2 regions of the Gordonia sp. VNK21 genome follow, and region 1 is predicted to be linked to the other one. Evidence: riboswitches for the same ligand, from Rfam matches in the RefSeq annotation. Region 1 holds a riboswitch; the other holds the start of a gene.
The links. A riboswitch is a leader RNA that binds a small molecule or an ion and turns the genes downstream of it on or off. The one in region 1 is predicted to bind thiamine pyrophosphate.

Region 1 (14,757 bases):
GACGACTCGGGACCGATCGCGGTGGCCACGCCGTCCGCCGACGACGACGAGGTCTCGGGCACCGAAACCACCTCCGCGGGTGCGCCGAGCACCGCACTGCCCGCCGACATCGCGGCCGCCCGCGCCGAGATGTCGCGCTACCGGCCGCCGACGAGCACACCGACCCAGACCTCCCAGCCCCGCCAGCCCACGCAGACCGCGACCGAGGCCCCCACCGGCGCCAATCCGCGGCCGCGGCCGCGACCGAACCCCCGGCGCACCATCCCCAACCCGATCCCGGGCCTGCCGCCGATCGTCATCGGCTGACCGCCCGCACCCGATCCGGTCAGGCCGCCCAGCCCAGTCCCCGCAGCAGTGCGGCGACCGCCGCGGCGGCGATCACCACCACCAGGAACGGCGCCCGCCGCCACAGCAGCAGGGCGGCCACGCCGAGCGCCGGCAGCCGGGCATCGATCGCCAGGGCCTGCCCGTCGCCGACGGTCTGCACCACCACCAGCGCCGCGAGCAGCGCGACGGTCAGCAGATCGGCGATCCGCAGGGCGCGCGGCGCCCGCAACCAGCGTTCGGGCAGCAAGTAGCCGATCAGTTTCAGCGCCAGGGCCGCCACCCCGGCGATCAGCACCGCGACGGTCAGACTCATGTCGCCACCGCCGTCTCACGGCCGGGCTGCTGCGGCGGCCACAGCAGGCCGACGATCACCGCGACCGCGCCGGCCAGCAGGATCGGCAGGCCCGGGGTGAGCACCGGGGTCACGGCGGCGGCGACCACCGCCGCCCCGGCACCCACCGCCAGCGGCTCTCGGCCGCGCAGCCGTGGCCACAGCAGAGCCAGGAAGGCGGCGGCCGCGGCGGCATCGAGCCCGTACTGCCGCGGATCACCGAGCACGTCCCCGGCCAGCGCGCCGCACAGGGTCATCAGGTTCCAGCCCGCGAACACCCCCAGACCGGTCACCCAGAAACCGACCCGCCGCGCCGTCGGCGCGCTCTGCGCCAGGGCCACCGCCGCCGATTCGTCGATCGTCACCTGTGCGGCGGCCAGCCGGCGCCACCGGCCCGGACCGACGATCGGCGCCATCCGCATGCCGTAGACCGTGTTCCGCACACCGAGCAGCGTGGCCGAAGCGATCGCCGATCCGGCCGCACTCACTCCGCCCGAGGCGATCACGCCGACGAACGCGAACTGGGACCCGCCGGTGAACATCAGCAGGCTGAGCAGGCAGGTCTGCGGCACCGACAGCCCGGACGCCACCGCGAGCGCACCGAAGGAGATCCCGTAGGAACTGGTGGCCAGCGCGACCGCCAGCCCGTCGCGACGGGCCCGCCGCTCCGCCTCGCTGGTCGCCGGCGACACCGTCGTCGCCGTTCGCTCTGATGAACGCATGACAATCATGGTGAACAGTCGCGGTTCGTTCGTCAACCCGAATTATCGTTCGGCACAATGAACGTCATGGACAGCAACCCGACCGCGGGCCTGGGCGCCCGCATCGCCGCCTCCCTGCGCGCCGAACGCACCCGGTCGGGCCTGTCGGTCTCCGAGCTCGCCCGCCGGGCCGGAGTCTCCAAAGCCACCGTCTCGCAGCTCGAGACCGGCGGCGGCAATCCGAGCGTGGAAACCCTGTGGGCGCTCGCCGACGCCCTGGGCGTTCCGTTCTCGGTGCTCGTCGAGGAACCCGCGGCCCCGGCCCGGCTGATCCGGGCCGCCGAGACCACCGCCATCGAGGCGGCCGGCGCCCCCTACAGCGCCGCCCTGCTCTCGGCCAGCCCACCGCACAGCCGCCGCGACCTGTACGTGATCCACGCCGAACCCGGACCACCGCGCGACTCGGCCCCGCACGCCCGGGGCACCGTCGAGCATCTCGTACTGCTGTCCGGCCGGGCCGTCGCCGGACCGTCCGGCGACCCGGTCGAACTGCATCCCGGCGACTATCTGTCCTACCCCGGCGACGCTCCGCACATCTTCGAAGCCCTCGAGACCGGCACCCGCGCCGTCCTGATCACCGAGGTCCGCTGACGGTCCGGTCCACTCGGCCTTAGGGTGATCGGCATGCCCGATCTCAGCGCCCTGATCGCCGCACTGCCCGACGGCACGGTGGTGACCGACCCCGACATCCTGGCAGGCTACCGGCAGGACCGCGCCGCCGATCCCGACGCCGGCACCCCGCTCGCCGTGGTGCGGCCGCGGACCACCGAGGACGTCCAGCTGACCGTGCGCTGGTGTGCCGACCACGCGGTGCCGGTGATCACCCGCGGGGCCGGCACCAGCCTGTCCGGCGGTGCCACCGCCGTCGACGGCGCCCTGATGCTCAGCACCGAGCGGATGCGCGACATCGCCGTGGACCCGGCCACCCGGACCGCCGTCTGCCAGCCCGGCCTGCTCAACGCCGAGGTCAAGGCCGCCGTCGCCGAACACGGCCTCTGGTATCCGCCGGATCCGTCGTCGTACGAGATCTGCACCATCGGCGGGAACGCCGCCACCAACGCCGGCGGCCTGTGCTGCGTCAAGTACGGCGTCACCACCGACTACGTCCTCGGCCTGCAGGTGGTGCTGGCCGACGGCCGGGCGCTGCGGCTCGGCGGCAAGCAGCTCAAGGACTCGGCCGGGCTGCCGCTGACCAAACTCTTCGTCGGCAGCGAGGGACTGCTGGGCATCATCACCGAGGTGACGGTCCGGCTGCTGCCGCCGCAGGCACCGGCCTGCACGGTGGTCGGCAGCTTCGCCACCGTCGGCGACGCCTCCCGCGCCGTCCTGGCCGTCACCGCCCAGATCCGGCCCGCCATGCTCGAATTCATGGACTCGGTGTCGATCAACGCCGTCGAGGACATGCTGCACATGGATCTGGACCGCGACGCCGGGGCGCTGCTCGTGGCACAGTCCGATGCGCCGGGCCCGGCCGGCCGCGCCGAGGTGGAGATCATCGAGCGCGCCTTCCGCGAACACCGTGCCACCGAGGTCTTCGCCACCGACGACCCGGACGAGGGCGCGGCCTTCACCGCCGCCCGCCGCGCGGCCATTCCGGCCGTCGAACGCCTCGGCTCCCTGCTCCTCGAGGACGTCGGCGTCCCGCTCACCGAACTGCCGGCCCTGATCGACGGGGTCGCCGCCATCGCCGAGAAGCATCGGGTGATGATCTCGGTGATCGCCCACGCCGGCGACGGCAACACCCACCCGCTGATCGTCTTCGATCCGGACGATCGCGACGAGGCCGCCCGCGCCCAGAACGCCTTCGGCGAGATCATGGATCTGGCGATCGCCATGGGCGGCACCATCACCGGCGAACACGGGGTGGGCCGACTCAAGAAGGGCTGGCTGCCCGATCAGGTCGGCGACGACGTGATGGCACTGACGGCCACCCTCAAAGCGGCACTCGATCCGCAGGGCCTGCTCAATCCGGGAGTCCTGCTGTGAGCAGCGCGCCGATGAATAGTTCTTCTGCCCAACGGTATTCGCGTACCCGACGCGTCCGCCGGTGCGCGGCCCGGGCGGTGGCCGTCGTCGCGGCCATCACACTTCCGTTGCTGCCGTCGGCCGGCGCCGGCCCGGCCGGCGCCGACCGCTCACGGCCTGCCGCCTGCGTTCCCTTCGGCACCGCGCAGCTGCCGCCGGGCGCACCGTCGACCGGAGACCGGCGGGGCTTCGGGGACTTCGCCCGCTACACCGGCACCGCCGCACCGAAGCGGGTGGACCTGCGCACCGAACGCACCCAGTTCAACCGCTACTGGGAGTTCGCACTGCTCCCGGGCGGACTGCTGCTGACCCGGCCCCGGCACACCGGCACCTGGCGGATCGTGCCGCTCCCGTCCTGCCTGCGCGGCACCCTGACCGCGATCTCCCTCGACGACGACGAACTGGTCGGCATCGACCGGCACCGGTGGATCTACACCATGGACCAGGTCAATCAGTCACCGCTGCTGTGGAACTGGACCTCGGGCTGGGGCGCGATGCTCTGGCTCGGCCCGGGCCAGACCATCCCCGCCGACACCGTGCGGCCCGGCGGCTGGGCGCTGTCGGTGACCTCGCCGTCGGACAACCGGGAATACCTCGACATCGCCGGCCGCGTGCATCGCAGCGGCGACGCCAAGATGACCATGATCCCCACCCTCCGGGGCGACGGCAGCCGCATCGCCTACGCCGACCCGTGGCTGCCCAACGACCGCAGCTACGAGATCGGCGGCCCGCTGGGCGGACGCTTCCAGTCGGCCGCGCTCTCCGCGTCGGCATCGACCCTGTTCGTCACCAACCGGTACGGCGACATGTTCACCCGCACATTCGACTTCGATTCGTCCGGCTCGGATTCGGTGTTCTTCCGGTACAGCTGGGAGCCGCAGGACGGAAAGCCCTCGGCCGGCACCCTGACCCAGGAGACCTGGGACCGATCGACGGCCGCAGTGCAGCTGCCCGCCCCCGACTGGGACCGCCAGCCCAAGATCCCCGGCGAGATCACCTCGGCGATCACCGTCGTCTCCCCCGGACCGGGTGCGGAGAACCGCGAGCTGCGCGTCGAAGGCCGCAGCAACGGACGGACCGGCTACTGGCACAAGCCCCTTCGCGCCCGGCAGTGGCAGTTCACCGCGACCGGCACCGCCCTGCAGGGTGCGCTGCTCGAGAACTCGGCGGCCGACCGGTCCGCCGAGACCCTCGCCGCCCCGGCCCCCTGGAATCTGTCGGCCGCGCTGCCGTCGCGCACCGCGCCGGTCGACGGCCAGACGCTGATCGACATCGGTCTGCCCTACAGCGTCGTCGATCCCCGGCTGCTCGATCAGGTGGGACTGCAGGCCGGGCCCTCCGGCTACCGGCTGTCGGTGAAGAACTTCGATCCCGCCGTGACCACGCGGGAGGCGACCGTGACCACGCCGTCCGGCACTCGGATCCCGGTACTGCTGCACACCGCCGACGGGATGAGGATGACGCCGTCGCAGCCCGGGCTCACCCGCACTCCGCGGCATCTGGTGGGCGCCATCGAACTGCCCGGTCGGGTGTGGGCCACCCGCGGCTCCGATCCGGCGGTCACGCGTTTCGCCGACGGCTGGATGCGCGGCACGCAGATCGCCCCGATCACGCTCAGCGCCACCACGACCGACCTGGTGATCCGCTGACCCCGAGCCGCTACTTGACCTCGCTGACCTGCACCCGGTACGCGCCGAGCGCCCCCGGCAGCACGATCCACACCAACGCGCACACCAGCAGCGGCAACCACGGACTGCCACTGCTGGTGGTTCCGGGTGTGAACTGATCGAGCGCCATGCTCGGGGTCACCCACGTCTGCGCGTCCGAATCCTGATCGGAGACCAGGCCCACCAGCAGCGGCACCAGCAGCGTCGGCAGGATGAAGAAGGCGACGATCGCGCCCGGGGTGTTCAGCAGCAGCAGGGCGAAGGCGAAACCCATCAGCACCAGGAAACCGATGTACAGGGCGGCCGAGACCAGGGCCTCGCCCGCGTGGTCCATCGTTTCCCCGTTCACCGCCGAGATCAGCCATGCCAGCAGCAGGCAGACCACGAACGCCACAGCGCCGAGCGCCAGCGCCGCAAGCGCTTTGGCGACCACCACCCGTTCCCGCCGCGGCTCGAGCGTGAACGTCGACACCACCGAACGCTGACTCCACTCCGCGGTCACCAGCATGATGGCGATGATCGCCAGGAAGTTCGCCGCCGTCGCCGACAGCGCCGACAGCGCCGAGTCGAAGGCGATCGTCCCGTTGGACATGCCGGTGATCGTGATGATCAGCAGCAGCACTCCCAGGGCGATGAGCACCCCGAGCGCCCCGCGCGAGTCGGTCAGCTTCCGGCTCTCCACCCGCACCAGCGAGCCGAAGCGCACACCCGGCACCTGCGGATCGATCAGATTCGGCACACCCGGCGCGGTCATCGCGGTCCTCCCGTCGTCGGGGCGATCGGTCCTCGATCGTGCCCGGCCGTCAATTGCAGATACAGCTCCTCGAGGCGGCCGCTGCCGGCCCGCCGGAGCTCTTTGAGAGCCAGCCCGTGCTGGGCGGCGATCAGCCCCACCTGCTCCGGTTCGGCCTGCACGTACAGGCCGCCTTCGGTGGAGGTGCGGGCCACCAGTCCGGCGGCGGTCAGCGCCTGCCCGAGCGCGGCGTCGTCGCCGGCCTGCACCTGCGTTCCGGGGCCGCCGACGAGCTGCTCGGTGGAACCCTGCGCCATGATCCGGCCCTGCCCGATCACCACGATGTGGTCGGCGATCATCTCCACCTCGTGCAGCAGATGCGAGGACAGCAGCACGGTGCCGCCGTTGTCCGCGAAATGCCGCAGCACCCCGCGCATCCAGTGGATGCCGGCCGGGTCCAGGCCGTTGACCGGCTCGTCGAGCAGCAGCACCCGCGGATTGCCGAGCAGTGCCGCCGCCAGGCCGAGACGCTGGCGCATACCCAGCGAATAGTTCCGGATCCGGCGCTTGGCCTCCTGGTCGGTCAGACCCACCACTTCGAGCATCTGCTGCACCCGGGAATCGGGCAGGCCCATGGTCATCGCGGCCAGCTTCAGCGTCTCCCGGCCGGTGCGGCCGTTGTGGAAGGCCGACGCATCGAGCAGGGTGCCCACCTGCGACGCCGGATTCGGGATGTCCCGGTAGGCCAGACCGCCGATGGTGGCCGAACCCGCGCTCGGCAGCGTCAGGCCCGCCAGGATCCGCAGCGTGGTGGACTTCCCGGCCCCGTTGGGTCCGAGGAATCCCACCACCTGGCCCGGCAGCGCGCTGAACGAGACATCGTTCACGGCCACCATGGAGCCGTAACTCTTGGTCAATCTGTCGACGACGATCACGCGAACGATTGTGCCCTGCCGAGCGGCCGAGTACTCCAGTCGACCGACAGACCGGCGTGGCGGAATGCTAGATCTGGTGGCCGTCCCACTCGTGATCGTGCATGAAGCCCTGCGCGAGATTGACCTTGTACTTGACGCAGTTCCGCAGAATGTTCGAGTACGCCGGGACCAGCATGGCCGCCGGCCGCTGATCCCCCTTCTCCGCGATCACGTCGTCGGCGGCCCGGAAATCCCGCCAGAAGCCGCGCAAGGTGTTGTCCGGCAGGGCGTTCTTGCGCCAGCCGTACAGCGCCATCCCGATGCCGATCATCCGGGTGCGGTCGGTCGGCGGGGTGATGATCTCGGTGTTCGTGCCGAGGAACGCCCGATCCACCCGGTTCTCCGGGGTGAACAGCATGATCCCGCTGGTGCCCCGCGGATTGCATTCGATGGTCCGCAGCCCGTGCACCGGGTTCTCGATGAAATCGAAGCCCACATGACCGGTGAAACCGATCGCGCCGACGACGTGCTCCACCCATTCCTGGATGCCCGGATGGTCGACGTGAGTGAAGGTCAGGCACGACTTCCCGTCGATCGCATAGCTCACCGGATAGGTGGCGTGCGCGTACACCTTGCCGTCCCGGCAGACCGAATACGTGCAGTAGCGGTCGCCCTCCATCCACTCCTGAGCGATCCACGGATTGGTCGGATCGAAGGTGAGCTGATCGAGGGTGTCGCCGGGATAGGCCTTGTAGATCTGCTGCGATCCGCGCGAATACGCCTGCTTCACCGCGAACGGGGTGTCGAAGTCGAGCTTCGGAATGTCCTGCGGCCCCGAGATCGACGTGAACTTGAGCGCGGGCACCCCCAGCTCCACCAGCTTGCGCTGGAACAAGAGCTTGTTGTGCAGCATGTCCTCGATCTCGAAATCGGACAGGAACAGATCCACCGACGGCGGGAACAGGCCCGCCATCATCGCCAGGATGTCGGTCTCCTCGTGAATCGGGATCACCATGTCGATGCCCTCGGACTCCACGATCGCCGCGATCTGGCGGCAGTACTCCTGCGGCTCATACCGGGGCGGCACCACCCGATGGAATCCACTCACCGCCTTCGAATAGCGGCTCACGGCGATCGGCACACAGTCGGCCACGCTCACCCGATGCCCGGCGGCGTGCAGCAATCGCGCGAGATTCAGCGTGAGGAACGAGCGTCCGAAGGTCACCAGAATGTGCATGCGCTTGTCCTCTTCCACGCCCACAGCGTATCGGGTCGGCTCGGAACAACCTGATAGCGTTCAGGGTTATCTCAGATTTAGAGTGAAGCGGGCCACCACCGGCCCGGAATCGCCGCCGCACAACCACCCCGGAGAACATCAGCCGTGTACGCCATCGGAATCATCGCCGCGATGATGGCCGCGCTCGCATACGGCATGTCCACCGTGTTCCGGGCGCTCGGCGCCCGCCGGGTGGCCGTCGCCGAACGCGAAGGCGGCGCACCCGCGCCCAGCGAGACCGATTCGGCGCCGTCGATGTCGTCGACGATGTCCACGCTCACCGATCCGGCTTTCATCCTCGGCACCGTCATGGTGGTCGTCGGCTTCGCCGGCGGTGCGCTGGCCGCCCGCTTCCTGCCGCTCTTCCTGGCCCAGTCGATCGTCTCGGCCAACCTCGTCGTCACCGCCCTGGCCGGCACCTTCCTGCTCAACATCACCCTGCACACCCGTGATTGGGTCGCCATCTGGATGGTGGTGCTCTCGCTGTGCATGCTCGGCATCTCGTCGTCGCCGCACACCGACGACCACGCCACCGACACCTTCCACTGGGTGCTGCTCGGGGTGGCCATCGGGATCGGCGCGCTCGGACTGTTCGGCGTCTACCGCTTCGGTAAATACGCCGCCTTCTTCGGCGGCTTCGCCGGCGGTCTCCAGTTCGGCGTGATCGCCATCGCCGTTCGCGTCCTCGACGGCGTCGCTCCGTTCGAGCCGGTCACCCTGCTCACCGACCCCGCCGCCTGGGCCATCGCCGTCGCCGGCGCCAGCGGCTTCTTCGTGCAGACCGTCGCCCTGCAGGTCGGCGCCGTCAACGGCGTCACCGCCGTCCTCGTCGTCGGCGAGACCGCCGGCCCGAGCATCATCGGTGTGCTCTTCCTCGGCGATCACGCCCAGCCCGGCCTGGGCTGGATGGCCGTGGCCGGCTTCATCGGCGCCGTCATCGGCGCCATCCTGGTCGCCTACTACGGCAGCGGGGACCCGGACCACTTCGGGGAGGCGCCGGAAGAGCTCGGCGGCTGGCGCCGCGGGCGTGCCGATCCCGAATAACTCTTCTGGATCCGGGGGTGGGCCGGGTGGGGTGTCGCCCCTCGGCAGTCCTCACTCCTCGCCTGGCGGCTCGTCGCTGCGGAGGGCTCGGGACGACACCCCACCCGGCCCTGCTCTATGAGGTTTTCTGGGGGGGGACACCGTGGTGTCGGGGCCGTCGTGGCTCACCTTGGTTAGAGCGTATGACTGGGGATCGGGGGCTGTCGGGGTGCGGGGCCGGGGTCAGCAGTGGGGGTCGGGGGCCGGGGAGGAGGCGTGGGCCCAGAAGCGTTTGGGGATGCGGCCGGCGCGGGCCGCGAGACGGCCGCCGAGCACCGCATGCCGCATGGCCACGGCCATCGCCTCCGGGTCCACCGCGCGGGTAACCGCCGAGGCCAGCAGCACCGCATCGCAGCCGAGTTCCATCGCCAGCGCCGCATCGCTGGCCGTGCCGATACCGGCGTCGAGCACCACCGGCACCCCGGCCCGGGCGACGATCATCTCGATGTTGTGCGGGTTCGCGATGCCCAGACCGGTGCCGATCGGCGAGCCGAGCGGCATCACCGCCGCCACCCCCAGGTCCTCCAGTCGCCGCGCCAGCACCGGATCGTCGTTGGTGTAGGCCATCACCTCGAAGCCGTCAGCCACCAGCGCCCGGGCCGCATCCACCAACTCCACCGGATCGGGCAGCAGGGTGCGTTCGTCGGCCACCACCTCCAGCTTCACCAGCGACGTCCCGGTGGCCTCCCGCGCCAGTTGCGCCGTCAGCAGCGCCTCCGCCGCCGTATGACAGCCCGCCGTGTTGGGCAGAACCGCAATCCCCAAGCGGCGCAACAGATCCAGTACCCCGGTCCCCGAGCCCGGGCGCACCCGGCGCATCGCCACCGTGGTCAGTTCCGTGCCCGAGGCCACCAACGCCCGCTCGAGCACGTCCAGGCTCGACGCCCCGCCGGTGCCCATGATCAGCCGGGAGGTCAGCTCACGACCGGCCACCACCAGCGGCGGATCCTGCTCAGCCACCCTGGACCGCCGTCAGCACGTCGATGCGCGAATACTCCGGGACCGGCTCACCCCACTGCGTCCTGGGACGCACGACGCCTTCGACGGCGACGGCCACCCCCTCGTCCGGAAGCTCGAGATGCGCCAGCAGCGCGTACACGTCCGGGGTTCCCGGCATCCGCACCTGGTCACCGTTGACCGTGAATTCCATCGTCACTCTCCACCTTTCGTCCGTTCTGTACTCGAATCCTCCGCCGCCCCGGTCATCCGGGCTCCCCCAGCAAGTCCACCACCTGCGCCGCCGTACCCGGGGTGAGCGCGATGCCGTTGCGGCCGTGCCCGGCCGCCACCAGCAACCGGTCGTCGAGGCGGCGCACCACCGGAACGCCGTCGCGGGAGACCGGCCGGATCCCTGCGCCCGCCTCGAGGAGTTCGTAGGTGCGCAGCCCCGGCATCAGCTCGCAGGCATCCAGCAGCAGATCGGCCACACCGCCGGCCTGCGGCAGCAGGTCGCCGGGACCGTCGGCCTCGTACTGGGTGGCGCCGACCACCACCCCGTCGGCCCGGGGCACCAGGTACACGTTGCGGCCGTGCCAGCGCCCGCGCACCACGTGCTCCGGCGGCGGTACCGACCAGCCGGTCCGGCGCAGCCGCAGGATCTCCCCCTTCTCCCCACGCAGCCCCAGCTCGTCCGCCCAGCCGGGCAGCAGTTCCGCGCTGCCCAGGCCGGCCGCCACCAGCAGCTGGTCGCCGGGCAGTGACGCCAGGTCACCGGCACTCACCCGTCCCGGCGCCGCGAACTCGCCGCCGGCCGCCGTCACCGCACGGCGCAGCGCGGCCAGCAACCGGCGGTTGTCCACCGCCCCCTCACCGCGCAGCCGGTAGCCGCCGGCCGTGTTGCGGCTCAGCGCCGTCTCGGCCTCGCGGATCTCGCCGGCCGACACCGGTTCGAGCACAGCCTGCGGCAACCGCAGGCGCAGATAGGCCGCCTGCTCGTCCAGGTGGGCACGGTCGGTGGCCGAACCGGCCACCAGCAGCGTCGACGCCGCCGCCTGCACCTGCGGATCGCCGAGACGCTCGAGCAGCGCGGGCCAGCGCGCCACTGAGTCGGCGGACACCGCGAGCAGCGCATCCTCGCCGGGGTGCGCCTCGCCCAGGCAGCCCAGCATGCCGCCGGCCACCTGCGCGGCGCGGCCTTCGGGACCGGCGTCGTACACCCGCACCCGCCAGCCCGCGTCGGCGGCGGCCAGCGCGCAACCCAGGCCGACGGCGCCACCGCCGACCACTGTCATCTCACGTGCCATCGCACTTCCTTCCTTCGCCGGCATTACCCGGATCAGGTACGACGGTCAGCGGCGGCGGCTCCGCGATCTCAGCCCGGCGATCCTCCGGGCACCCGTGGACCACGCGGGCGATGCCCGCGTGCTTTCCATGCGGGCCCTAGCCTACCGTCGACACCATGACCGCCTCGTCCCACCCGATCCCGCCCCGCAACCGGCTTGCCGACGCCCGCCTGTACCTGTGCACCGACGCCCGGCGCGAACGCGGCGACCTGCTCGACTTCGTGTCCGCGGCGCTGGCCGGCGGCGTGGACATCGTGCAGCTGCGGGACAAGGGATCGGCCGGCGCCCAGCGCTTCGGCGCCCTCGAAGCCCGGGAGGAACTGGAGATCCTGGCCCGGCTCAAGGAGCTGACCCGGCGGGCCGGGGCACTGCTGGCGGTCAACGATCGCGCCGACGTCGCCGCCCTGTCCGGCGCCGACGTCCTGCACCTGGGGCAGGACGATCTGCCGCCGGCCGCCGCCCGCACCCTGGTGGGACCGGAGACGGTGATCGGCCGGTCCACCCACGACGTCGAGCAGGCCGCCGGTGCGATCGCCGACGGCGACGTCGACTACTTCTGCACCGGACCGTGCTGGTCCACCCCCACCAAGCCGGGCCGCGAGGCCACCGGGCTCGACCTGGTGCGCAGCACCGCCGACCGTGCGCCGGACAAGCCGTGGTTCGCGATCGGCGGGATCGACGCCGGCCGGGTGCCGCAGGTGCGGGCGGCCGGCGCCGAGCGCATCGTGGTGGTGCGGGCGCTGACCGCGGCCGACGACGCCGCCGCCGCGGCCCGGGAGCTGCGCGCCGGTCTGTCCTGAACCCGGGGAACCCGAAAAGGATTTGCGCCCACCGCCGATCCGAGTAGGCTGGCTCCATCATGAACCGGCAGCTTCTCGTAACCCGCCGCAGCGGGGTCTGATTTCGACCGACCCCCCGCTGCGGGTTCGTCGTCTCTGCCTTTCGACTCATTCTCTCGTCGGTCACCGAATCTTCGACCGGATTGAAGCCACGAGATGTCCACCGTTTTCCGCCAGCGCGCACGCTGTAGCCGTGAACAGCAGATCACCGGAACCGCCCCGGCCGGCGCCGCCCACCCACGTCCACCGCGCTGGTTCCCCGCCGAGGCGGCCGGCATGACCGACCAGCGCCTGAGCGCCGCCTACTGCCCGGACGGCGCCATCGCCCTGCACGAGCTCGAGGTGGAGCCGGACGCCGGGTACTCGGTCCGCTGCCGCGCGCGGCTGGCCCTGCGCGGGCGCACCGAATACCGGGAGGCCAGCGCGCACGGAGCCATCAGCGCCATGAGCGAGATCCTCTACGGCCTGAACGCCGGCGTCGAGATCGTCTCCCTGCACCATCAGCACGACGGCGCCGGCACCGCCGCCTACCTGCTGTGCGAACGGGACGGCCGGCAGTGCTGGGCGTACGGTCGCGGCACCGACGGCGACGAGGCCACCATCGCCGCACTGGTCGCCGGGGCCAACCAGCTGGCCACCCCGATTCTGGACTGAGCCCTCCCGATCCCGGACTGGGCCGCCACCGGACTGGTTCAGGCCGGAAAGATCCCGCGTATCCGGTTCAGCGCAGCAGCTTGCGCAGGGACGGCCAGGACCGGCCGAACCCCGGATGCAGCGGGAGGGTGTCCACCTCATCGTCGGGCACCCAGCGCAGTTCGGCCGATTCGCCGTTGGCGGTGGTGGCGATCGGCGCGTCGGCGCGCGCCAGCACGGTGGTGTAGGTCCAGCCGCTGACCGCCTCGTGGGTCACCTTCTCGTCGAGCACCTGGATCTGGTCCTCGGCGATACCGGTCTCCTCGTGGGCCTCGCGGACGGCCGCCTGCACCGCCGTCTCATGCGAGTCCCGCGCACCGCCGGGCAGCCCCCAGGTGCCGCCCTGATGCGACCAGACCGCACGGTGCTGAAGCAGGATCGCGAAACCCCCGCCGGTGTCGGCCCCTGCGGCCTCCCGGCGCACGCACAACAGCAGACCCGCCGCACCGTGGCGCCCCCAATAGCGCGCACCGTCGGGGTCGAAGACCCAGCCGTCCCCATCTCCGCGCACTCCGGCGACCTCTCCTCGGATGGTCCGGGCGCACCGCCACGCGGCGATGTTCCCGACTCGCATGCATTCGTCCCCAACGGTACCGGGTGTCGCGATCGGCACGCACGATTGCGGACTAGGGTTGGGGCCACGACAGAAGGGACGGTCGTGAGTGCGCAGCAGTCACCGGTACGCTCCGCGCTGACTCATGCCGGTCACCGGGTGGTGCCGGAGTCGTCCCAGGCCAATCCCCGACTGCGCCAGGTGATCGCCGACCGGCGCGAGCTGGCCGCGATGACCCGTGACCGGGTGAGTTCGCCGATCGCCGCCTTCCGGTTCTACGCCGGAACCACCCCGGGCCGGCTGGTGGTGATCATGCTGGCGATGATCTTGGCGTGCGCTCTGACCGGCTGGTATTCGTCGTCGGCGCTGAGCACCCGCAGCGAGACCCTGGCCACCCTGATCGACCGCACCGAGCCGCTCGCCGAATCGGCGGAGGTCCTCTACAGCTCGCTCTCGGTGGCCGACGCCGCCGCCAACTCGGCGTTCATCTCCGGCGGCCGCGAATCCACGCAGCTGCGCCACCAGTACGCCGACGCGGTGGCCAGCGCCGGCACCGCGCTGGTAGCCTCGGCCGACGCCGCCCCGCCCGGCGAGGAGACGACCGACGGCGACCAGCCCGCGATCCGCAGCGATCTGGCGCTGCTCGCCACCCAGATCCCGGTGTACACCGGTCTGATCGAGACCGCCCGCACCAACAACCGGCTCGGCAATCCGGTGGGCTCCGCCTATCTGGTTCAGGCCTCGAGCCTCATGCAGGATCAGATCCTGCCGGCCGCCAAACGCCTCTACGATCAGAGGTCGACGGCCATCTCCGAGCCGCAGCGGACCCTGACCGTCCCGCCGTGGGGCGTGTACGTGGCGCTGGCCGGCACCATCCTGATGCTGGCGCTGGTGGCACGCTATCTGGCGCTGCGCACCCGCCGGCATTTCAACATCGGCCTGATCCTCGCGCTGGCCTCACTGGTCGTCGGCACCCTGTGGCTGCTGGTGACCGGCCTGACCTCGGTGGCCGCGGCGAACACCGCCAAGAACGGCGGCGCCGACCCCCTGCACGAGCTCACCTCGATGCGGATCCTCACTCAGCAGGCCCGCTCGGTAGAGACCCTCTCCCTGGTGCGACGGACCGCCCCGGCCCAGCTCGATCAGGACTTCACCGGTTCCATCGACCGGATCACCGCGATGGCCGACACCCTGATCGCGCAGAACCCCGACGCCGCGGAGATCACCGAACCGCTGGAGAAGACCAAAGCCGCCCTGCGCCAGTGGGCGGAGG
Region 2 (14,757 bases), on a different contig from region 1:
GCGCCTACATGTACGACGTTCCCGAGCAGCCGATCCCGGTGTACATCGCCGCCGGCGGCCCGGTGGTGGCCCGCTACGCAGGCCGGGCCGGCGACGGCTTCATCTGCACCTCCGGCAAGGGCATGGACCTCTACACCGAGAAGCTGATCCCGGCGGTCCGGGAGGGCGCGGGCAAGGCCGAGCGGAACTTCGCCGACATCGACCGGATGATCGAGATCAAGATCTCGTACGACCGGGATCCGGAGGTGGCGCTGGAGAACACCCGCTTCTGGGCGCCGCTGTCGCTGACCCCGGAGCAGAAGCATTCGGTGAACTCGTCGGTGGAGATGGAGCGGCTCGCCGATGTGCTGCCCATCGAGCAGGTGGCCAAGCGGTGGATCGTGGCCTCCGATCCCGACGATGCGCTCGAGCAGATCAAGGCGTATGTGGATGCCGGCCTCAACCATCTGGTGTTCCACAACCCCGGACACGACCAGCGCCGCTTCCTCGAGGCGTTCAGCGCAGACGTGCTGCCCCGGCTGCGGGAGCTGACGCCGGTCACGCAGTGACTGGCGGGGCGGTCACTCTCCGGTGCCGCCTCCGGAGTCGCCCGTCACGGTCTCGGTGACGGTCGTGGTGACCTCGTCGGTGCGCGTGACGGTGTCGGTCTCGGTGACCGTCCTGGTGCGCTCGGCGGTCTCGTGCTCGGTGGCGGTGCGATCGTTGGTCACCGTCTCGGTGGCCGTGCGGGTCTCGGTGACCGGCTCGCCCGAGACCTGCGTGGTCCGCACGCTGGTCTGGGTGATCGTGGCCGGCGCGGTGGACGAGCCGCGCCCGTCCTGGCCGACGAGGAAGAAGCCGAGCACGGTGAGCGCGGCCGCGCCCACTGCGACGGAGGTGATGGTCTGCCAGCGGCGGACGGACCGGGCCGCCGTCTCGGCCTGATCCACCGAGCCGGTGGATGCGCCGATCGGCTCGTGCGGCTGTGTCAACGTCGCTCCTTCATACTTGCCTGATTCCCCGTCTCCGGCGTGCCGGAGACGGGGTTTCGCGTGACACACGTTACCGTGCGCCGATCGGTGGCCCCGGACGGAGGCGCCGGGACCGGCAGACGGCGACCGGTGACGGTGCCCGCCGTGCGGGCGGTCGCGGGGCCGCACACCGGCGGGAATCGGACATGTCCGAATTGTGCCAGCCCTTCAGTCGATCTGTGACCTGTCCGAAAGGCGGGCTCGGGCACGTTTCGGCGGTTGGCCTCGGCAAACCGACAGGTGCGGCGGGTTATGTCCCCCATCCTGGGGACAAAAATGCGTGCTGACCAGTGCTTCTGAAAGGCCGCAGACATGTCCGGAGGGTCTTAGAGTCGGGGTATGAACAATCCGGCGCGTTGCGCACAGAAGGTTTGCACGTTTGGCGCGCATACCTGTGAATCCGGCTGAGTAACAGCGCACCCACCGAACCGGTCCCGATCTCGGGGTGAGGGCCGGTCATGACTCCGTGGACGACCGGCGGCGGGCATCTCGCCGGCCGGCCATGGCACGCAATGACAACAGCACGACCCCACCTGAGAAATGAGGAAGTCCATGGCATCCGACCCCGACCACAACGAAGCCATTCTGAGCCCGGTTTTCAATCGTGAGGGCGAGGCCACCACGCTGCCGCGGTACGAGATGGCCGAGGAAATGCTCTACCCCGAGACCGCCTACCAGATCGTTCACGACGAGGCCATGCTCGACGGCAACGCCCGCCTGAATCTGGCCACCTTTGTCACCACCTACATGGACAAAGAAGCCAAGCTGCTCTATGCGCAGACCGTCGACAAGAACATGATCGACAAGGACGAGTACCCGGCGACCGCGGAGATCGAGGACCGCTGCTGGCGGATCCTGGGCAACCTGTGGAACGTGCCGGACGCCGGTGACACCATCGGTACCTCGACGATCGGCTCGTCGGAGGCCTGCATGCTCGGCGGCCTGGCCCTCAAGCGGCACTGGCAGGAGAACCGGCGCAAGGCGGGCAAGTCCACCGAGAAGCCGAACCTGGTGCTCTCGACCGCGGTCCAGGTCTGTTGGGAGAAGTTCTGCAACTACTTCGAGGTCGAGCCGCGCTGGGTGCCGGTCAGCCGTGATCACCTGATGCTCGACGGCCACGATCTGGAGAACTACGTCGACGAGAACACCATCGGCGTGGTGGCCATCATGGGCCAGACCTACACCGGACTCTACGAGCCGGTGAAGACCATCTCGGAGAAGCTCGACGAGATCGAGAAGAACACCGGTCTGGACGTGCGCATCCACGTCGACGGCGCCTCCGGCGCCATGATCGCGCCGTTCTGCCAGCCGGAGCTGGAGTGGGACTTCCGCGTCCCGCGCGTCGCCTCGATCAGCACCTCGGGCCACAAGTTCGGCCTGGTGTACCCGGGTGTGGGCTGGGTGGTCTGGCGCGATCAGGAACGACTGCCCGAGAGCATGGTCTTCCACTGCAGCTACCTCGGTGGCGACATGCCCACGCTGGCGCTGAACTTCTCCCGGCCGGGTGCTCAGGTGCTGCTGCAGTACTACCAGTTCCTGCGCCTGGGCAAGCAGGGCTACCGTGCCGTGCAGCAGAACTCGCTGGACGTGGCGCAGTACCTGTCCTCCGAGATCGCCGCGATGGGTCCGTTCGAACTGATCAGCAAGGGTGACACCATCCCGGTGTTCGCCTGGATCCTCAAGGACGGTCACACGGAGAACTGGACTCTCTACGATCTCTCGGACCGGCTGCGGATGAAGGGCTGGCTGGTGCCGGCCTACCCGATGGCCGACGATCTGGGCGACATGACCCTGCAGCGCATCGTGGTGCGGGCCGGCCTGTCGCACGATCTCGCCACCCGGCTGCTCACCGACATCAAGGCCGAGGTGGAGATCCTCGACTCGCTGCACAACCCGGTCGAGGGTACGCAGAAGAGCGGTTTCCACCACTGAGTCAGCGGTAGTCGGAACCCGCGGGCGGGTCGCGGATTCGGGGCCGTGCCCCGTCCGCGGGTTCTTAAGACAGTGAAAGGAGTAAGGCATGACGGCCGCTGTGACCGGTGCTGCCACCCGATCGCACAGCGCAGTCTTGACCCCGACGCTCACCAAACAGTGTGTGGGCTTCATGATCGGATCGGCGTTCTTCGCGCTCGGCTCTGCCCCGGGATTCGGCTCGCTGGTCGGTGCCGCCTGGGTCAACATCGTGTACTTCGTGGGCGCCTGGTTCTTCACCGGTGCGGCCCTGATCCAGCTGGTGCTCAGCGGCGCGATGACCGTTCCGGTGGAGTATGCGCCCGGCAGGATGTTCCGCGCCGAGTGGCTGGCTGCAGCCACCCAGTTCTTCGGGACGCTGCTGTTCAACGTGAGCACCACCGGAGCGCTGGCCGCCCACACCATCAAGGGGCAGCAGCACCTGGTGTGGACCCCGGACGCCGGCGGCTCGGTGGCCTTCCTCATCAGCGCCTGCTTCGTGCTGCTGGCGTTCGCCCGGCTTCACCCGTTCTGGTCGGTCCGCACGGCGGACTGGTGGTCCGGACAGATCAACATGGCCGGCTGCATCGCCTTCGGCGTGGCGGCGGTGGCCTCGTTCATCACCACCGCGGGAGTGACCGTGGATGCGGTGCTGGCCAATGTCACCACCTTCATCGGCGGCGTCTGCTTCTTCCTGTCCTCCCTCATCGTTCTTCCGGCACTGAGACGGGCATCGACATGACACGACAGATCACGGACTATCCCGGCGGCCTCAGCGACGCCGACGTAGCCGACTGGTACCGCCGTCTCGAGCGGGGTGCCGGAGGGGCGCTGCGCGCCACCATGCGCCGGCTGTCCGGGCGGGCCGGCATGCTCGGCTGCGGCCCGGACGTGCTCGTCGACGCCGAGGACCCGGACGGCTTCGAACTGCTGCTGCACGTGCGCCAGCAGGCACTGCTCCGCAGTTTCGCCTGCCTGACCACGCCGATGCGGGTCCGTCGCACCCCGGACCTGATCCGGCGCGAGCCGTCGGACGATCTGGTCGTCACCGTCCTGTGGGGCCGGGGCCGTCAGCGGGTCAGCGGTGGCGAGCGCGAATGCTCCTACGGGCCGGGCCGATTGGCGATCCGGAGCAACTCGTCGCCGTACGCGATGGTCTCCGACGGCGTCAGCGATCCACTCGGCGTGATCATTCCGCTCGAGGCGCTGGGCAAGGACCGCCGGCTGGTGAGTACCGCGCTCTTCCCGTTCTCCGGGGACAGCCTGCTGGCCCGGGCGACGGCCTCGTTCATCGGCAGTTTCGTGCTGCAGAGCCTGGTCTCCTCGGCGGACGAGTCGACTCAGGCCACCGTGATCGATCTGGTGACCCAGACGCTGCGCGAGGCGGCGACCGGCTCGCCGGCGATCGACACGCTCCTGCTGCAGCGCCAGTCCGCCGACGAGTTGATCGAGCGCAACTTCTGGAACGCCGACTTCGACGTGGAGAACCTCGCCCGCGAGATGCATGTGAGCCGGCGCCAGCTCTACCGGCTCTTCGACGACGGTGAGACACCGGCCGCGGTGATCGCGGTGCGCCGGGTGCAGGAGGCACGCCGGCTGCTGCGGGAGAGCCCGCAGCTGTCGGTGACCGCCGTCGGCCGGCTGGTCGGCTTCGCCTCGGAGGCGGCCTTCCGGCGGCGGTTCCACGACATCTGCGGCGTCTCGCCGGCCGCCTACCGCCGGGCCGGGTTCGTCGAGCCGGCGGCGGTTCCGCTCAGGCCGGAGCTGGCGCAGGGTTCGGCGGGCGGAGCCGCCACAGCGGGTTGACCGGGCCGTGGCCGGCGCCGAGCGGATAGGCGGCGGCCACGCACCGGGTGATCCAGTCCTTGGCCAGCGCCGCCGCATCGGGTACGGCCAGTCCGTGGGCCAGGGCGGCGGCCGCGGCCGCCGCCAGGGTGTCGCCGGCGCCGTGATCGTGTGCGGTGGGTATGCGCGGTGCGTCGAGCCGGAGGAACTGCCGGCCGTCCGAGAGCAGATCCGGGCTGCGCTCGCTGCCGCGCAGATGGCCGCCCTTGACCAGGGCCCAGCGCGGCCCGAGGTCGAGCAGCGCCCGCACCGCCGCCCGCTGGGAGTCGTCGTCGTCGACCTCGATGCCGGTGATCAGCCGCACCTCGTCGAGATTCGGGGTCACCAGGGTGGCCATGGGGAAGAGCCGCTCGATCAGGGTGCGCAGCGCCTCCGGATGCAGCAGCGGGTCGCCGTGCATGGAGGCGCACACCGGGTCGATCACCAGCCCGATGTCTCCGCCCGCCCCGATGCCGTTGCGTGCGAACGCATCCGCGACGGCGGCGACGATCGGTGCGGAGGCCAGCATGCCGGTCTTGACCCCGCTGACCCCGATGTCGCCGACCACCGTGTCGATCTGCGCGGCCACCACGTCCGGATCCACCTCCTGCACACCGGTCACGCCCAGACTGTTCTGCACGGTGACGGCGGTCAGCGCCACGCAGCCGTGCACGCCGAGCAGGGTGAAGGTGCGCAGGTCGGCTTCGATGCCGGCACCGCCGCCCGAGTCCGAGCCGGCCACCGTGAGGGTGCGGACCGGGGTGGCCCCGGGCGCAGGCAGCGGCAGCCAGCCGGACCGGTCGGTCATGACGAGTGTCCCGAACAGCCGCCGCCCGAGGCCGAGCCGACCGGCTCGAGCGAGAGTTCCACCACCCCGGCGTACTGCTCGCGGATGTCGGTGGAGAGCTTCATCGAGCAGAACTTGGGCCCGCACATCGAGCAGAACTTGGCATGCTTGGCCGGCTCGGCCGGCATCGTCTCGTCGTGGAACTCGCGGGCGGTGTCCGGATCGAGCGACAGGTTGAACTGATCGGTCCAGCGGAACTCGAAGCGCGCCTTCGACAGCGCATCGTCGCGCTGCTGCGCCCGCGGATGCCCCTTGGCCAGATCGGCGGCGTGGGCGGCGATCTTGTAGGCGATCACCCCGGCCTTGACGTCGTCGCGGTTCGGCAGCCCCAGGTGCTCCTTGGGGGTGACGTAGCAGAGCATGGCGGTGCCGGCCTGGGCGATGATCGCCGCCCCGATCGCCGAGGTGATGTGATCGTAGGCCGGGGCGATGTCGGTGGCCAGCGGTCCGAGCGTGTAGAACGGGGCCTCCTCGCACAGCTCTTCCTCCAGCCGCACGTTCTCGACGATCTTGTGCATCGGCACGTGTCCGGGTCCCTCGATCATCACCTGCACGCCATGGCTTTTCGCGATCGACGTGAGTTCGCCGAGAGTGCGCAGTTCGGCGAACTGGGCGGCATCGTTGGCATCGGCGATCGATCCCGGGCGCAGGCCGTCGCCGAGCGAGAAGGTGATGTCGTAGCGCGCGAAGATCTCGCAGAGTTCGGTGAAGTGCTCGTACAGGAACGACTGTCGGCTGTGCGCCAGGCACCAGGCGGCCATGATCGCCCCGCCGCGCGAGACGATGCCGGTGACCCGGTCGGCGGTGAGCGGGACGTACTCCCACAGCACGCCGGCGTGCACGGTCATGTAGTCCACGCCCTGCTCGGCCTGCTCGATCACGGTGTCCCGGTAGACCTCCCAGGTGAGGGCCTCGGGGACGCCGTCGACCTTCTCCAGCGCCTGGTAGATCGGCACCGTGCCCACCGGGACGGGGGAGTTGCGCATGATCCACTCGCGGGTGGCGTGAATGTCCTTGCCGGTGGACAGGTCCATGATGGTGTCGGCGCCCCAGCGGGTGGCCCACACCATCTTCTCCACCTCCTCCTCGATGGAGCTGGTGACCGCCGAATTGCCGATGTTCGCATTGACTTTCACCGCGAAGGCCTTGCCGATGATCATCGGCTCGCTCTCCGGGTGCCGGTGGTTGGCCGGGATCACCGCCCGCCCGGCGGCCACCTCGCTGCGTACCAGTTCGGCGTCGACACCCTCGCGGGCGGCCACGAAGGCCATCTCCGGTGTGACGATTCCGGCCCGGGCCCAGGTCAGCTGGGTGGCCGCCGACGTGCCGGCCGGTGCGGGCAGCGGTTGCGGGTGCTGCCAGCTCTCCCGGGTGGGCGGCAGGCCGCGGTGCAGGTCGATCGTCGCGGCCGGATCGGTGTACGGGCCGGAGGTGTCGTACAGGTCGAGGTGGTCGCCGTCGGTCAGGTGCACCCGGCGGATCGGTACGGCGAGTCCGCCGGTCTGGAGATACTGCTTGCTGCTGCCCTCGATGGGGCCGCAGGTGATCGACGATGCTGCGGGCATGGCTGTACCCATGGTGATTCCTCCCTACGCCGGCATTACCCGGACAGGTTCGTACGGTCGGCGACCGCCCGTCGCCATCTCAGCCCTCGGATCCGCGAGAGCCCCCGTGTGTTCAATTCTCGGCGCACCGCGAGCGGGTGCGCGGAGCCCAGCATACGACGCGACCGGCGTCGGCGGGGACCCGGTGGTGGCGCAGTCCTGGTCAGGGCCGTGATCGTCCTGTGACGCAAGTGGCTTGCGTGTATTCGAGTGGCGTGAGAGTATTTGTGAGCCAGATCACAGGAGGTAGCCATGCATCGCAAGTCGCGCCGTCACCAGCCGCCGCAGTCCGCCGACTCGATCTTGCAGCACATCGCCGAGGTGGTGCACAACCCCGTGCGGGACCGCTTCGAGCTCTGGGTGGCCGGCGACCTGGTGGGCGTGCTCGGCTACACCCGCGACGAGGCCGATCCGCAGACCGTCGTGATCGTGCACACCGTGCTCTTCGACGAGTACAGCGGTCACGGGCTGGCGACTCGGCTGGCCGGGGCCGCGGCCGCCTATCTCGCCGACGAGGGGGTCCGGGTGCGCCCGGTGTGCAGCTTCGCCCGTCACTTCTTCGCCCGCAACCCGGGCCTGGTGCCGCTGGCGCCGGCGGCCTGAACGGTGCAGACTCCCCGCCGGTGGACCCCGCCTGCGCGACGGCCCCGGTCGGTCGCTCGCGTCAGCCGCCGATGTCGAGGACCAGCGGGGCGTGATCGCTGGCGCCCTGCTGGGCGCGGGCCTGCCGGTCGATGAACGCATCGAAGACCCGGTCGTCGAGGGCGGGGGAGCAGAGCGCGAAGTCGATTCGCATGCCCTGGTTCCGGCCGAACCGGCCGGCCGTGTAGTCCCAGAAGGTGTAGACGTCCGGACCGGGAGCGAACGGACCGGCGCTGTCGATGAAGCCGGCCCGGGTGAACTCGGCGAAGGCCTCCCGCTCGGCCGGGCTGGTGTGCGTGCGGCCGGCGAAGTACTCGGGATCCCAGACGTCCGCGTCGGTGGGGGCGACGTTCCAGTCGCCGGCCAGGACGATCTGTGCAGCCGGGTCGTGGCCGAGCTCGAGCCCGGTCACCCCGGCCAGGGCCTCGAGCCAGTCGAGCTTGTAGCGGTAGTGGGGATCGTCGAGCGCCCGCCCGTTGGGCACGTACAGGCTCCACACCCGGATCCCTCCGCAGGTCGCCGAGATCGCCCGGGCCTCCAGCGGCCGGCCCGGCGCCGGTGCGGGCTGCCCGTCGAAGCCGATGTGCACCTCGTCCAGGCCCACCCGGGAGATGATCGCCACCCCGTTGTAGCCGCCCTGACCGGCCATCGCCACGTCGTAGCCCTCGGCGAGAAAGCTCATCACCGGGAACTGGTCGTCCGCGCACTTGGTCTCCTGGACGGCCAGCACGTCGATCGCGTGCCGGGTCATCCAGGAGACGATCTGCTCGGAGCGCGCACGCACCGAGTTCACATTCCAGGTCGCGAGCCGCATCAGGACACCTCCAGGACGGATACGGGCACCCCGGCCGCCGCCCAGCGGGCGGTCACCTCGGACCGGTGCGCGGGGTCGGTGACCAGCAGCACGGCGAAGCCGCGGCGATCACCGGCCGGCCGGCGATCGCGGTAGTCGTCGCGGTAGTAGCCGATCGAACCGGCGAACCAGTCGAAGTCCGCGTCGGCGGCCTCGGCGAGGAGGGCGTGCGCGTTCTCCACCACCGTCAGGTAGCCGGTCGCCGGGGTTCCGGTCGCGGTGAACAGGCGCGGGTCCAGATCGAGCAGGCAGTCGTCGAAGGCGTCCTTGTTGCGGCCGAAATGGTCCGGGAAGTCCCAGGCCTGCGCCACGGCGGTGTACAGGCCGGGCAGGTCGGCGGCGGCCCGGCCGTCGATGCGGCGCACTGCGGCGTCGGTTCCCGCGGTGGAGCTCTCGCCGGTGATCACGCCGACGGCGGGCCCGTCGGCCGCGGCGGCGGCGTAGAACTCTCCGATCGTGCTGTCCATGGCGTCCTGATCGTCGGGGTGCAGGTGGTCGGGGCGGGTCGGCGGCGCGGGGTGCGGCCGCTCACCCGGCCGGCCCGCGGATCCGGGTGAAGTGCTCGTAGTGGTCCAAGGTGTACCAGGCCGAGCCGTCGTTCGCGGTGATGATGCGCTCGGCGTCGCGGCCGCGGCCGCGCTGCTTCGGATTGACGTCCCACTCCTGGAACTGGAGCCGACGGCCGTCGGCCCCGGTACGCGGCAGCAGGCCCTCGTTGTTGCGGAACGTCCTGCCGCCCTGGGTGCCCGGGGCGTTCGCCGCCTCCGGCCAGCGGCCGTCGTCGATCAGCGCCAGGGTGGCCAGCACGCGGGCGGGGGCGCGGGCCGTGCCGGTTCCCGGGGCCGCGCCGGTGCCGGGTGCCGCAGAACTGGCTGCCGCAGAACCGGGCGCCGCAGAACTGGGCGCTGCGGTACGGGGCCCCGGGGAGTCCTGCGCGCCGGTGTCGTCGCCGGTCAGCCAGACCGCCAGCACGACCGCCACGACGAGCGCGAGGATGCTGAAAGCGGAGGTGAGGATGCGCCTGACCGAGCTGCCCGTACGATTCATCGCCGACTACCGTACGGCAGGCGCCGCGAGCGCCACCACGCGGAATCCGTGGTGGCGGCGGTACCCCTGGGCGCGCAGTTCCCTGCGCCGTGCGGTGTCGTCGCCGGCCGCCTCGGCGGGCGGGCGGCCCTCGGCGGTCAGCGCCTCGAATTCGCTGCCGCCCTCGGGTCCGTCGCCGGCCCGGAAGATCCGCTCGGGCAGGATCGCCCAGCCGGTCAGGCCGCGGTCGGCGTACCACTGCGCCACCCCGGCCAGGTCTGCGGTGCGGGCGGTCTGCTCCAGCGGAATCGCCGCGCAGCCGCGCGGGGTGCGGGCCTGCGGATCGGCCCAGAGCGCCCAGCCGCCGATCCGGGCGTCCTCGGTGCCGCCGACGGCCGCGCTCAGTTCGCCTTGCACGGTGCGGATCTGCGCATTGCGCACCACCTGCGCGGACAGCAGCCGCACCGAGGTCACCGCGGCCAGCGGAATCGCGGTCTCGGCTCCGTCGTGCTCGATCACCAGTGCCTCGCCGCGGCGGCCGCGGAGCACGCCGGTCACGTCCGAGAGCGTGGGCTGATGTGCGAGCGGCGGATTCGGCGCGGCCCGCCAGTCCTCCGGGCCGCCGGCGCCGAGCCGGTACCGGACGACGATGCGGTCGCCGATCAGCGGATCCATGTCCGGGGCTCCTCAGTGCACGCCGGGATCAGCTCTCGTCGGGGTCGTCGTGGCCGAACGGATCGCGCTGGGCGCCCGGCAGCCAGGTGAGGCCGGGAGTGCCCCAGCCGTTGCGTTTGACCGCCTTCTTCGCGGCCCGCGCATTACGGCCCACCAGCACGTCCAGGTACAGGAAGCCGTCGAGGTGCCCGGTCTCGTGCTGGAGCATCCGGGCGAAGAAGCCGTGGCCCTCGATCTCCACCGGCTCGCCGTTGCGGTCGGTGCCGGTGACCTTGGCCCAGTCGGCGCGGCCGGTGGGGAAGCCCTCGCCGGGCACCGACAGGCAGCCCTCGTCGTTGTCGTCGGGATCGGGCATGGTCTCGGGGATCTCGGAGGTCTCCAGGACCGGATTGATCACCTCGCCGCGGCGGCGGACTCCGCCGTCGGGGCAGTCGTAGACGAACATCCGCAGACCACGGCCCACCTGGTTGGCGGCCAGACCCACGCCGTTCGCCGCGTCCATGGTCTCGTACATGTCGTCGAGCAGTTCGACGAGTTCTGGGGCCGGCCGGCCGGCGGCGTCGAGCTCGACCGGAGCGGTGGGCTCGTGCAGCACGGGTTCGCCGACGATGCAGATGGGGAGGACAGCCATGAAAATATCGTACTGAAAGCGTTTCCCGGTGAGTCAGCGCCACTCTCGCGGCGCGGGCGTGGTTAGATACGAAGCGAACCACACCGCTGTCATTCGCCCGCCCGAGCGGGTCGATGAGGACGAAGTTTCACCCTGCATGCCAGGGCACTGTAGGTCATTGAGGGAGCACGATGGACGGCGCAACTGCGCGTAGCCAGAACGGAACCGATCCGGTGACGCCCAGCGGAGTCGCCGATCAGTCCGCCAAGCCGGATCCGCATGAAGTCGGTGACGACGGGCTGACCCGCCGCGAGCACGACATCCTGTCTTTCGAGCGCCAGTGGTGGAAGTACGCCGGTGCCAAGGAAGAAGCCATCAAGGAGCTCTTCGGCCTCTCGGCCACCCGCTACTACCAGGTGCTCAACGCGCTGGTCGACCGCCCCGAGGCGCTCGCCGCCGACCCCATGCTGGTCAAGCGGCTCCGCAGGCTGCGGGCCTCGCGGCAGAAGGCCCGCGCCGCGCGCCGGCTCGGTTTCGAGATCACCTAACAGCTGAGCGTCGCTCACGCGGACCCGTGGGCTAGAGTTGCCTGTGATGAAAGCTGACCGCGAACCCAATCGCCTCCCGCTGCGCGCCGGCGCCATGCTTCTGCTGGCGGTCGCCGTGCTGTTCCTCGCGCTCGGTATCCATTCGGCCACCAAGGACGATGATCCGGCGAAGGAACTCGAGCAGGCCGGCCAGAGCGCGCAGCTGACCGAGACCACCAGTGCCGGCAACGGTGGCGGCGGCACCGCCGGCGAGTCGACGTCGCCGTCGAAGACCACGTCCGCCGACGCGGCCGATGTGCCCGAACTGTGCGTGCTCAACGCCGGCACCGTCACCGGCCTGGCCAAGACGGTCTCGGACGACCTCGAATCCGCCGGATTCTCCATCGGCACCGATCCGGGCAATCTCAGCACCAGCTCGGTCACCGAGAACACCGTCTTCTACAACGAGGGCGAGCAGAGCGCGGGCGAGAAGGTCGCGCAGGCCGTGCCCGGTGGCGCCAGCGCCGAAGCCCGGCCGGCCGCCTTCAGCAACTGCCCCGGTGAGATCGCCGTCGTGGTGGTCACCGGTGAGTCCTCGTAAGGCCGCAACGATCGTCAGCCCAGACCCACTTTCCGCGAAGGAGCCAGACATGTCCGTCCGCAACATCCACGGTGCTTCGGCCAAGCGCGCCCTGCTGGCCCTGGCCGTCGCCGGTGCCGCCGTGGCGCTGAGTGCGTGCACCCCCGACGAGTACCCGACGGACAAGCCGGGGACCACCCCGCCGGTGCAGACCGGCAACCAGGTGATCCCGGGTGATCTGGTGAACGCCGACGACATCAGCGCCGGCGACGAGTCCACCGCGGTGGGCACCGTCTCGCTGATCAACCCCAAGGGCGACTCGGTGGGCGCGGCGAGCTTCGTGCCGGCCGGCGAGGGCGTCAAGGTGACCCTGCGCGTGGTGGATCTGCCCAAGGGACAGCACAAGGTGGGCATCTACTCGGTCGGCGACTGCGGCGGCGACAGCAGCTTCAGCGGCGTCGGCTCGGTGATCAACGGCGGCAACCTGCCGGGAATCTCGGTCGGTGACAACGGCACCGGTTCGGCGATCCAGGACGTGGCCTCGCTGGACGTGGCCGGCCTGAACGGCAAGTCGATGGTCATCGGCGGCACCGACGGCAACATCGCCTGCGGCGTCATCACCGCGGGCTGATCCCACCGGCCGACGACCCCGGTCCGACGACCATGGCCTCCCCGATCGAACCGATCGCCTTTCACGCCTCCCCGCGGCCCACGCTCGGCGTGGAATGGGAACTGGCGCTGGTGGATCGGGACACGAGGGATCTGATCAACGCGGCCCCGGCCTTCTTCGAACTGGCGCAGCGGCGCGGCCTGCCGCGCTCGGGGCAGGTGCACAAGGAGCTGTTGCGCAACACCGTCGAGCTGGTCACCGGGATCTGCCAGACCGTCGGTGAGGCGATGGCCGATCTCGGGGCCACTCTCGACGAGGTGCGGGTGCTCACCGACGAGCTCGGGGTGGACCTGTACGGCGCCGGCACTCACCCGTTCGCCAAATACTCCACGCAGCTGCTCACCGAAGGGCACCGGTACGCGGAGCTGATCGAGCGCACCCAGTGGTGGGGCCGGCAGATGCTGATCTGGGGTGTGCACGTCCATGTGGGCATCGACCGCCGCGACAAGGTCCTGCCGATCCTGTCCTCGCTGCTGCAGTACTACCCGCATCTGCTGGCGCTCTCGGCGTCGTCGCCGATGTGGGACGGGCAGCAGACCGGGTATGCGAGCAACCGGGCGATGATGTTCCAGCAGCTGCCGACGGCGGGACTGCCGTTCCAGTTCTATCAGTGGGAGCAGTTCGAGGGCTTCGTGCACGACCAGCGCACGACCGGCATCATCGACCACCTCAACGAGATCCGCTGGGACATCCGGCCGTCGCCGCATCTGGGCACCATCGAGGTCCGGGTGTGCGACGGGATGTCCAACCGCGAGGAGCTGGCGGCGCTGGTCGCGCTCACCCACTGCCTGGTGGTGGATCTGAGCCGGCGCCTCGACGCCGGCGAGGAGCTGCCGCAGATGGCGCCCTGGCTGGTGCAGGAGAACAAGTGGCGTGCGGCCCGCTACGGGCTGGACGCGATCATCATTCAGAACGCCCGGTGCGAGGAGCGTCTGGTCACCGAGGATCTGGCCGAGCTGCTGGTGCGGCTCGAGCCGATCGCCGAATCCCTCGGATGTGCCGCCGAACTGGCCGGGGTGGCCGGCATCGTGGCGCGCGGCGCGAGCTATCAGCGGCAGCAGGCGGTCTACGCCGCCTCCGCCGATCTGCGTGCGGTGGTCGACTCGGTGGTCGGCGAACTGGGCTGACGCTCAGCGGTCAGCCGGCCGGGCGCAGTCCGTCGAGCACGACCTCGATCGGTTTGGCGGCCTCGGCGACCGTCGTCGAGACCATCGCGAGGCCGGTGGCGATCCGCAGCAGATCGATCGGCGTCACATCGTCGCGGATCTCGCCGGCCGCTGTCCCGGCGTCGAGGAACGATTGCACGGCGTCGGCCAGCAATCGCCCTGTCTCCTGGCGGAATTCGCTGCCGGCGGTCAACGCGGGCAGCAGGGCCTCGGGCAGATCCCGGTTGGCGATCAGGTGGGCGGCGAAGGCCTCGAGCCAGGTGCCCAGGGCCGCTCGCGGCGAGCTGCTCGCCGTCAGCAGTGACTCGGCCCGATCACACAGCTCGACCACCCGGTGCCGGTAGACCTCCTCGACCAGCCGGCCGCGGTCGGGGAAGTGCCGGTACAGGGTGCCGATGCCCACCCCGGCCTCCGCGGCGATCGCGCTGAGCGTCGCATCGTGGCCCTGCCGGTCGAAGACGGCGGTCGCCGCCGCCAGGATGCGCCGCCGATTGCTGCGGGCATCGGCGCGCGGCCGGGCCGGCGCGTCCGGCCGGTCTGTGGTCATCTGTCCTCCTGCTGAGCCGGAGCGCCGTCCGTGCGGTCCGTTCCGTGCCGGCTTCAGCCTACCGGCCGCCGGGCGATCCTCTCCCTTGCAATCGGAGGACCCTCCGCTTAGGGTAACGATCCGGAGGTTCCTCCGGTTAGTGTCCGGTCGCCTCCCGGCAGCAGTACCGGGGCCCGAAGCCGGGCCGACACGCGGAAGGGCGACAGCGACGATGAGCAGTACACGA

Region 2: it holds a riboswitch for thiamine pyrophosphate, as region 1 does, so the genes downstream of both, thiC (phosphomethylpyrimidine synthase ThiC) here and ACJMNC_RS05885 (FAD-dependent oxidoreductase) in region 1, are expected to answer to the same signal.

Annotation. Positions count from the first base shown of each region.
Region 1 is NZ_JBJURU010000004.1:20,378-35,134, forward strand. It holds gene ACJMNC_RS05825 (hypothetical protein) at 1-306, shown strand, start outside; gene ACJMNC_RS05830 (AzlD domain-containing protein) at 326-640, opposite strand; gene ACJMNC_RS05835 (AzlC family ABC transporter permease) at 637-1,380, opposite strand; gene ACJMNC_RS05840 (helix-turn-helix domain-containing protein) at 1,447-2,010, shown strand; gene ACJMNC_RS05845 (FAD-binding oxidoreductase) at 2,044-3,405, shown strand; gene ACJMNC_RS05850 (hypothetical protein) at 3,417-5,093, shown strand; gene ACJMNC_RS05855 (hypothetical protein) at 5,104-5,865, opposite strand; gene ACJMNC_RS05860 (ABC transporter ATP-binding protein) at 5,862-6,788, opposite strand; gene ACJMNC_RS05865 (ATP-grasp domain-containing protein) at 6,847-8,013, opposite strand; gene ACJMNC_RS05870 (EamA/RhaT family transporter) at 8,140-9,078, shown strand; gene ACJMNC_RS05875 (thiazole synthase) at 9,301-10,077, opposite strand; gene thiS (sulfur carrier protein ThiS) at 10,070-10,267, opposite strand; gene ACJMNC_RS05885 (FAD-dependent oxidoreductase) at 10,320-11,360, opposite strand; TPP riboswitch at 11,353-11,466, opposite strand; gene thiE (thiamine phosphate synthase) at 11,516-12,199, shown strand; gene ACJMNC_RS05895 (hypothetical protein) at 12,515-12,892, shown strand; gene ACJMNC_RS05900 (NUDIX hydrolase) at 12,960-13,442, opposite strand; gene ACJMNC_RS05905 (hypothetical protein) at 13,590-14,757, shown strand, end outside.
Region 2 is NZ_JBJURU010000003.1:204,899-219,655, forward strand. It holds gene fgd (glucose-6-phosphate dehydrogenase (coenzyme-F420)) at 1-548, shown strand, start outside; gene ACJMNC_RS05535 (hypothetical protein) at 561-971, opposite strand; gene ACJMNC_RS05540 (glutamate decarboxylase) at 1,563-2,942, shown strand; gene ACJMNC_RS05545 (hypothetical protein) at 3,031-3,702, shown strand; gene ACJMNC_RS05550 (AraC family transcriptional regulator) at 3,699-4,766, shown strand; gene thiD (bifunctional hydroxymethylpyrimidine kinase/phosphomethylpyrimidine kinase) at 4,714-5,592, opposite strand; gene thiC (phosphomethylpyrimidine synthase ThiC) at 5,589-7,208, opposite strand; TPP riboswitch at 7,201-7,314, opposite strand; gene ACJMNC_RS05565 (GNAT family N-acetyltransferase) at 7,488-7,838, shown strand; gene ACJMNC_RS05570 (exodeoxyribonuclease III) at 7,900-8,691, opposite strand; gene ACJMNC_RS05575 (barstar family protein) at 8,691-9,197, opposite strand; gene ACJMNC_RS05580 (ribonuclease domain-containing protein) at 9,259-9,777, opposite strand; gene ACJMNC_RS05585 (hypothetical protein) at 9,784-10,431, opposite strand; gene ACJMNC_RS05590 (peptide deformylase) at 10,460-11,062, opposite strand; gene ACJMNC_RS05595 (DUF3263 domain-containing protein) at 11,233-11,589, shown strand; gene ACJMNC_RS05600 (LytR C-terminal domain-containing protein) at 11,636-12,169, shown strand; gene ACJMNC_RS05605 (superoxide dismutase family protein) at 12,219-12,779, shown strand; gene ACJMNC_RS05610 (glutamate--cysteine ligase) at 12,812-13,945, shown strand; gene ACJMNC_RS05615 (TetR/AcrR family transcriptional regulator) at 13,956-14,531, opposite strand; gene ACJMNC_RS05620 (MFS transporter) at 14,743-14,757, shown strand, end outside.